Regions from separate parts of the Buttiauxella sp. BIGb0471 genome, predicted to be linked through region 3. Evidence: predicted binding sites of a transcription regulator. Region 3 holds the regulator's gene; each other region holds the start of a gene.
What was found. Region 3 encodes PurR, which represses purine synthesis genes. Its sites were predicted from a motif close to CANGCAAACGTTTGCNTG; they were not measured.

Region 1 (2,203 bases), 180 kb from region 3:
CACGTACATCTTGCGGGATTTTTAACGCATCGCCTAAAGCATTCAGATAACTGCGCTCCATAAAGTGGTCGATGTCGATTGCCGCGCAGCTAAGGAAGTAAAGTTCTAATGCTTCTTCTTCGTTATTAACGCCTTGCACCAGCCGCTGAGGATCAAGCGGTTGATCGATAGCCTGTTGAATCAGGTTGCGGCCCTGGCCTTCAATGCCTGCATCACGCAGTTGCTGATCGATAATCTGACGTTCTTTATCGTCGATGTGCCCGTCACTTTTAGCGGCAAAAACCAGCGCCATGACCAGGCGCTGCGTGCGCACATCAACCGGAGATTGTTGCTGTCCGAATTGTGGTTCACCCTGATGGGCTTCACGAACGCGGTCTTTGTATTTATTCCACAACACGCTTCCGGCAACCGCACCACCACCTGCCAGTAAGGCGCTGGTGCCGTATTTAGTCAGTAACTTACGCGATGATTTGCTCGCCAGTAATAAACCCGCCAAACCACCCAGAGCACCCGGCACCAGTAATTTACTTAGCCCCTGCGAACCATTTCCCTGAGGATTACCAGAGGATTGATTCTGGCCTGTATGATTTTGTACGGATTGTGTAGCTTGCCCCAGCATTGACTGAAGCTGCTGTAACCAGTTGCTCATAAGAGACACCCTTTATTAGGAACCTAACATCTGAGGTTAAGCGAAAGGCTGTCAAGAAGTGTCTGATAAGGCTAAAGATGAGAAAAGAACCGCGCCGGTAGCCCGACGCGTGCGAACTCAGGCCGCTTTGGTGCGCTTGCGAGGATGCTCAGCCACCTTATCGTCAGGAGCAGCTTCCTCAGAAATCACTTCGTCGCCAGATGTTTCGTCAGCCGCATCCGTCGTTTCAAGCTCTGGCAATTTGCCGCTTCTCAGCACTGTAGAGAGCACATCTTTATTTTCTGCCATCCACATCGCCAGCACATCACCTTGCCCTTCTTCAAGTGCAACCGGGCTATGTGTGAGCCATTCACCCAGGACTTCAGCAAGATCGAGCATTTTGTCATAGGCGTCTGCATCTTTTTTACTGGCAAAAGACATTTTTTCTTGCCCCTCTCGTACCACAACGTATTTGATTTCAACCGCCATTTTGCAGCTCCGTTTAACTGTTTATTTAAACAGTGTAATGATATTAACCCTGTATCGCAAGCGGGGAAAAAAACTGCGTACGCAAACGTTTTCGTTTATAATCCGCCGGTCTATTTTTCTCCGTTCGGGTATACATATTATGTCAATTTTGGGAACAGCGCTTCGTCCTTCGGCGACTCGTGTGATGTTGTTAGGATCAGGTGAATTAGGAAAAGAAGTGGCGATTGAGTGTCAGCGCCTTGGGCTGGAAGTGATTGCCGTAGACCGCTACGCCGATGCGCCTGCGATGCATGTCGCGCACCGCAGCCATGTCATTAATATGCTGGATGGCGCAGAGCTTAAAAAGCTGGTTGCCAGAGAAATGCCTGATTTCATCGTTCCCGAAATTGAAGCGATTGCCACCGATATGCTGGTTGAGCTTGAGCAGCAAGGCCAGCGTGTGGTGCCTTGCGCCAGAGCCACACAACTGACGATGAACCGCGAAGGTATTCGTCGCCTGGCCGCGGAGGATTTAACTCTTCCCACCTCCAGCTACCGTTTTGCCGACAGCGAAGCGGCGTTCTTAAAAGCCGTTGAAGAAATCGGCCTGCCTTGCATCGTTAAACCAGTAATGAGTTCTTCCGGCAAAGGGCAAAGTTTTATCCGCACAGCAGATCAGTTAGCCAAAGCATGGGCCTACGCACAAGAAGGCGGCCGAGCTGGCAAAGGCAAAGTGATTGTCGAAGGCGTGGTGAATTTTGATTTCGAAATCACTCTGTTGACCATTAGTGCCGTCGATGGCGTGCATTTCTGCGCCCCGGTTGGCCATCGTCAGGAAGATGGCGATTATCGCGAATCCTGGCAGCCACAAAAAATGAGCGACGTTGCTTTGACTCGTGCTCAGGAAGTCGCTGAGAAAGTCGTAAAAGCGTTGGGCGGCTACGGGCTGTTTGGCGTTGAGTTGTTCGTTTGCGGTGATGAAGTTATTTTCAGCGAAGTCTCCCCTCGCCCACACGATACCGGCATGGTGACGCTGATTTCCCAGGACTTGTCAGAATTTGCATTGCATGTCCGCGCTTTCCTCGGCTTGCCAATTGGTGATATTCG
Region 2 (2,203 bases), on a different contig from region 3:
TTTCCCATCCAGCAGACTGACCGGCTGACTGGCTGCGCTAGCTTGCGCCGCGTCGTTCGCCGTGGCCGTTTTGCTGTCGCTGTTATCGCAAGCGGCCAGGCCTAATACCAGCAGGCCAATACCGACATATTTTACCAGGTTACCCATGACTTCTTCCTTTACGTTAGCAAGCCTTTGCGGCCGATCCCAGCATCTTAGCACAAGATAATTCAAGCACCGTCAACCGGGCTGTAACGCTGAGTTTTCAGACTTATCTGCCAGCCGTTTCAACAACATATTCAGCAGAACGCCGTACATCGGCAGGAAGAACACGATGCTGATAAGCACTTTGAAGCAGTAATCCACGACCGCGATTTCTACCCAATGCTGCGCCATAAAGGCATCCGGGCTGCGCCAGAAAGCGATAAAGAAGAAGGAAAACGTGTCGCTGATATTCCCGAACAAGGTCGATGCTGTGGGTGCAAGCCACCAATAACGGCTCTGGCGCAGGCGGTTAAACACATGCACATCCAGTATCTGCCCCAACGCGTAGGCCATAAAGCTGGCGACAGCGATACGAGCGACAAACAGATTAAAGTGCAGCAGTGCATCGAACCCTTGCCATGTTCCCATATAAAACAGCGCGGAAATGGCATAGGAAATCACCAGCGCGGGGAGCATCACAGCAAAAATAATGCGGCGAGCCAGCGGAGCGCCAAAAATGCGTACCGTCAGATCGGTGGCGAGGAAAATAAACGGAAAGCTAAACGCGCCCCAGGTGGTATGGAACCCAAAAACCGAAACCGGTAATTGCACCAGATAGTTGCTGGATGTGATCACCAGCAAATGGAATAGCGATAGCCAAAACAGCGCTTTAGTGCGCTGAGTAGAATTGAACTGCGTCATTTTGTAGCCTTTTTAGTGGTGGGGTGAGGGAACCCAATACGCTTTTTAAAGCGGGGCGATGATACTGCTTTAGTCCCGCTTTGCAATGGTTAATTTTAACGCAATCGTTCACGTGACTTGCGCGAGATTTTACCGGGCGTAAACTATCGCGGTTTGTTAAATCCGAGACTGCTGATGACCGATCTGTTTTCTAATCCTGACCATACGCTTGATGCCCTGGGCCTGCGTTGCCCGGAACCGGTAATGATGGTGCGTAAAACCGTGCGCAGTATGCAGCCTGGCGAAACCCTGCTGGTCATTGCTGACGACCCTGCAACCACCCGTGATATTCCCGGTTTTTGCCTCTTTATGGAACATGAACTGCTCGCCCAACAAGTGGAATCATTGCCTTACCAATACTTGCTGCGTAAAGGCCAGTAATTCCGCCCCGGCCCTTGGCTCCCGCTTTGGGCTTCTGAACCCTCTTTGCATCTCTAATGAACCCCAATTTCATTTTTTGTCGCTTTTTGTGAAGTGCTTCACCCACGCTTTTCTCCACGTAGTCTAATTTTTAAACGACAAATTAAAACATTGTTTTACTTCTTACCCCACATCTCTACCTCTGCTGGAGCGACACAATGAAGAAGACCTTTCTGCCTGCTTTTGCTGGTTTATGTCTGTCTACCGCGTCAGTTTTGTTTGCGCAATCTGCTTTCGCACAAGTGATAAAAGCCGCTGACGTTCACCCGGAAGGGTATCCAAACGTGGTCGCAGTTCAGCACATGGGCGAAAAACTCAAACAAGAAACTAACGGTGATTTAGAAATTAAAGTGTTCCCAAGCGGTGTGTTAGGGGATGAAAAACAGATGATTGAACAGGCGCAAATGGGGGCAATCGACATTATCCGTGTTTCGATGGCACCCGTTGCGGCGATCCTCCCGGATGTAGAAGTCTTTACTCTGCCGTACGTGTTCCGCGATGAAGACCATATGCATAAAGTTATCGACGGTGATTTGGGCAAACAAATCGGCGACAAGCTGACCAACAACCCGAAATCCCGCCTGGTGTTCCTCGGCTGGATGGACTCTGGTACGCGCAACCTGATTACCAAAAATCCGGTAGTGAAACCCGAAGATCTTAAAGGAATGAAAATCCGCGTTCAGGGCAGCCCAGTTGCGCTGGCAACACTCAAAGACATGGGTGCAAACTCAGTCGCGATGGGTGTGAGCGAAGTGTATAGCGGCATGCAAACCGGCGTTATCGACGGTGCTGAAAACAACCCGCCAACCTTTATTGCCCACAACTACATGCCGGTTGCCAAAAACTACACCCTGAGCGG
Region 3 (2,203 bases):
CTTTGGCGCGGGTTGGACCTGGCTGGTTAAGCAAGAAGATGGCGCATTAGCTATCGTTTCAACGTCTAATGCCGGCACCCCGCTGACCACTGCGGCAAAACCGCTGTTGACGGTAGACGTATGGGAACATGCTTACTACATCGACTACCGTAATGCTCGTGCAGGCTACCTTGAGCATTTCTGGGCGCTGGTAAACTGGGAATTTGTTGCGAAGAATCTGGCAGCGTAATACCTAAATGATATGGGCCGCGATTGCGGCCCATTTTAATCAGTGCAGTACGGCGGTTAGCGCGCCACATACGATCAGTGCCAGAACAATAACCGTTGTGGTGATTGAAAATTTCAAATCTGTACTCATCAATAAACTCCTTTTAATTACCTTACAATCGGTGTGTCAGAGTGATTTTCCCACAACCAGAAATAAAAATCCTCCTGGTTTTAACCTGATATCGCTTTTCCCTCTTCCACTTTTCTTCCGGATAGGCCAAAATCCCTCGCTAATTTATTGCGTACCATCAATTCTATGCCCTCCTTCCGTTTTATGTCGCAATCCCGGCATACCCGCAACCCAAACGTTGCCTCAGGAGTCAGTGTACGCAAACGTTTAACATATTAGTTATCAGGAGTTTACGATATGGCCTGGAGTGAAATTTAATGGCGACAATCAAGGACGTGGCGAAGCGCGCAAACGTTTCCACTACAACCGTATCACATGTGATTAACAAAACTCGCTTTGTGGCGGAAGAGACTCGCAATGCGGTCTGGGCGGCAATCAAAGAATTGCACTATTCACCCAGTGCCGTCGCACGCAGTCTTAAAGTTAATCACACCAAAACGATTGGTCTGCTTGCCACTTCCAGCGAAGCCCCTTATTTCGCCGAGATCATCGAAGCCGTGGAAAATAGCTGCTTTGAAAAAGGCTATACCCTGATTCTGGGCAATGCGCACAACAACTTTGAAAAACAGCGCGCTTATTTATCAATGATGGCGCAAAAGCGCGTCGATGGTCTGCTGGTGATGTGTTCTGAGTATCCGGAATCACTGCTGACCATGCTCGAAGAATATCGCCATATCCCAATGGTGGTGATGGACTGGGGCGAAGCTCGCGCAGACTTCACCGACTCTGTGGTCGATAACGCGTTCCACGGCGGTTATCTGGCCGGGCGTTATTTGATTGAACGTGGCCACCGTGAAATTGGCGCCATTCCGGGCCAAATGGAACGTAACACCGGCGGCGGTCGTCATGCAGGCTTTATGAAAGCGCTGGAAGAAGCCGGTATCGCCATTCCAGAAAACTGGATTGTTCAGGGCGACTTTGAGCCAGAGTCTGGCTACCGTGCGATGCAGCAGATCCTCGGCCAGTCTCATCGTCCAACGGCAGTATTCTGTGGCGGGGATATTATGGCAATGGGCGCGATTTGTGCCGCTGATGAAATGGGTCTGCGTGTGCCGCAGGATATTTCAATTATTGGCTACGATAACGTGCGTAACGCCCGTTTCTTCTCGCCAGCCCTGACCACCATTCACCAGCCAAAAGATTCGTTGGGTGAAACGGCGTTTAACATGTTGCTGGACAGAATCGTCAACAAACGCGAAGAGTCGCAGTCCATTGAAGTGCATCCGCGCCTGATTGAACGCCGCTCCGTAGCCGACGGCCCGTTCCGCGATTACCGCCGCTAAAATAGCGTAGGTCGTACAGCAGCGTCATCCGACAGTTCTGACGTAAATGGTGGATGACGCCTACGGCTTATCCACCCTACTAACTCTGTGAATCAGCGCTGTCAGGCTCCTGCAACCACTCCTGATTCATCGTCTCACTATCTCCCAGATAATCTAATAACCAGGCTAGCGCGGGTGACGCATCATTTTGCTTCCACGTCAGGCAACACGCGGCATCCGGGAATGGGTTATCCAGCGTCAGCTCGCACCATTTACCAGAATCTACCCACGGTCTGGCGATATGCAATGGCACCATACCGATACACAAACCTGCACTCAGGCAATCGGAACCCGACTCCCAGTCTGGCACCACTACACGCCGCTGGTTATCCAGCAGCCAGGTAATACGTTTTGGTAAGGAACGCGAGGTATCTTCCAGAACCAGCGACGGCCAGGCACGTAAGTCGTCATCACTTAATGTACCGCCTTGTACCGCCAGGGGATGATTTGCAGCCACCACGCAACGCCAGCTCAGTGTCCCCAT
Region 4 (2,203 bases), 850 kb from region 3:
ACAATACAGAACAGCACGCCGCACATGATAAAACCGCCCAGAGCAACTTCATAACCCAGCGGCAGGAGCAGGAGCACTGGCGAAATAAACGCAAAGCTCGAACCGAGATAAGCCGGGATTTTACCTTTACAGATAAAGAGATACAGCAGTGTCCCGATCCCGTTAAACAGCAGTACAGTCGCCGGGTTAATGTGGAACAGGATTGGTACCAGAACGGTGGCACCAAACATCGCGAACAGATGTTGCAAACTTAACGGTATCGTTTGCAGCAGGGGTGGTCTTTCGCTCACTCCAATAGCGCGGCGTGTCATCTTTATTTCCTCTGAGGATGGTGTTGTTGTGTTTTAGCCAAAAAAAAGCCGACTCTCAAAGTCGGCTAATTTTATTGAATCAATTATTTGGTACCGAAAATCTTATCACCGGCATCGCCGAGGCCCGGGATAATGTATCCGTGCTCGTTCAGACCCTGATCGATAGAAGCGGTAAACAGCTCTACGTCCGGGTGCGCTTTTTCCAGCGCGGCGATACCTTCAGGTGCTGCCACCAGAACCAGCACTTTGATGCTGGTGCAACCGGCATTTTTCAGCAGGTCGATGGTTGCGATCATAGAACCGCCGGTTGCCAGCATAGGGTCAACCACCAGCGCCATACGTTCTTCAATGTTAGAAACCAGTTTCTGGAAGTAAGGGACTGGCTCCAGGGTTTCTTCGTTACGGTAGATACCCACAACGCTGATGCGCGCGCTTGGAACGTTTTCCAGCACACCTTCCATCATGCCCAGGCCTGCACGCAGGATTGGCACAACGGTAATTTTCTTGCCTTTAATCTGATCGATCTCTACCGGGCCGTTCCAGCCTTCGATAGTGACTTTTTCAGTTTCCAGATCCGCCGTGGCTTCGTAAGTCAGCAAGCTGCCAACTTCTGAGGCGAGTTCACGAAAGCGTTTGGTGCTAATGTCGTTCTCACGCATCAGGCCCAGCTTGTGTTTGACGAGTGGGTGTTTGACTTCCACGATCTTCATACTCTTTCTCCCCGAGATAGTTGGCCACCATAAAAAAAATCGCCGGATTATACCGCTTTTTTAACACCGCGCCACCGCTTCGAGATCAAACTGGGTGAAATCAGTATAGAACGATAATAATTACATCCCGCTGAACAAGAGGCTCGCAAACGTTTGCCTCCACTGTTAGAATTGCGGCGTTTTTTATTTCTAACCCATCCGCGGGGACTTAGCAGTGACCGACAAAACCTCTCTTAGCTATAAAGATGCCGGTGTTGATATTGATGCTGGTAACGCTCTGGTCGATAAAATCAAAGGTGTAGTGAAAAAGACTCGCCGCCCGGAAGTCATGGGTGGGCTGGGTGGTTTCGGTGCGCTGTGTGCGTTGCCTCAGAAGTATCGTGAACCTGTGCTGGTTTCTGGCACCGATGGTGTGGGTACGAAACTGCGTCTGGCGATGGATTTAAAACGTCACGACACAATCGGTATCGACCTGGTCGCAATGTGTGTTAATGACCTGGTTGTTCAGGGTGCTGAGCCGCTGTTTTTCCTCGATTATTATGCGACGGGCAAACTTGAAGTCGAGACCGCTGCCAGTGTTATCTCCGGTATCGCCGAAGGTTGTCTGCAATCTGGTTGTGCGTTGGTCGGCGGTGAAACCGCTGAAATGCCAGGGATGTATCATGGCGAAGATTATGACGTTGCCGGTTTCTGTGTCGGCGTGGTTGAGAAATCTGAAATCATCGACGGTTCCAAAGTAACCGACGGCGATGTGCTGATCGCCCTGGCTTCAAGTGGCCCGCACTCCAACGGTTATTCTCTGGTGCGTAAAGTGCTGGAAGTGAGTGGTGCTGACCCGCTGACCACCGAACTTGAAGGCAAGCCGTTGGCCGATCATCTGCTCGAACCGACCCGCATCTATGTGAAGTCGATTCTTGCACTGATTGAACAGGTTGACGTTCACGCGATTGCACACCTGACCGGCGGTGGTTTCTGGGAAAACATCCCGCGCGTGCTGCCGGACAACACTCAGGCCGTAATCGCTGAATCTTCATGGCAATGGCCTGCGGTATTCAACTGGTTGCAACAAGCCGGGAATATCAGCCGTCACGAAATGTACCGCACCTTTAACTGCGGCGTCGGCATGCTGATTGCTCTGCCTGCGGCTGAAGCTGATAAAGCGGTAGCATTCCTGAACGCAAA

Region 1: a site for PurR is predicted at 1,196-1,213, ahead of purT (formate-dependent phosphoribosylglycinamide formyltransferase). Genes of this name have one in related genera too.
Region 2: a site for PurR is predicted at 983-1,000, ahead of tusA (sulfurtransferase TusA). Genes of this name have one in related genera too.
Region 4: a site for PurR is predicted at 1,164-1,181, ahead of purM (phosphoribosylformylglycinamidine cyclo-ligase). Genes of this name have one in related genera too.

Annotation. Positions count from the first base shown of each region.
Region 1 is NZ_JANUEU010000001.1:776,621-778,823, reverse strand. It holds gene M2371_RS03650 (tellurite resistance TerB family protein) at 1-649, opposite strand, end outside; gene M2371_RS03645 (YebG family protein) at 767-1,117, opposite strand; gene purT (formate-dependent phosphoribosylglycinamide formyltransferase) at 1,257-2,203, shown strand, end outside.
Region 2 is NZ_JANUEU010000004.1:279,345-281,547, reverse strand. It holds gene M2371_RS15155 (DcrB family lipoprotein) at 1-147, opposite strand, end outside; gene M2371_RS15150 (7-cyano-7-deazaguanine/7-aminomethyl-7-deazaguanine transporter) at 220-885, opposite strand; gene tusA (sulfurtransferase TusA) at 1,060-1,305, shown strand; gene M2371_RS15140 (TRAP transporter substrate-binding protein) at 1,503-2,203, shown strand, end outside.
Region 3 is NZ_JANUEU010000001.1:952,634-954,836, reverse strand. It holds gene sodB (superoxide dismutase [Fe]) at 1-229, shown strand, start outside; gene M2371_RS04460 (YnhF family membrane protein) at 269-358, opposite strand; gene purR (HTH-type transcriptional repressor PurR) at 655-1,680, shown strand; gene punR (DNA-binding transcriptional activator PunR) at 1,760-2,203, opposite strand, start outside.
Region 4 is NZ_JANUEU010000001.1:98,719-100,921, reverse strand. It holds gene uraA (uracil permease) at 1-311, opposite strand, end outside; gene upp (uracil phosphoribosyltransferase) at 395-1,021, opposite strand; gene purM (phosphoribosylformylglycinamidine cyclo-ligase) at 1,236-2,203, shown strand, end outside.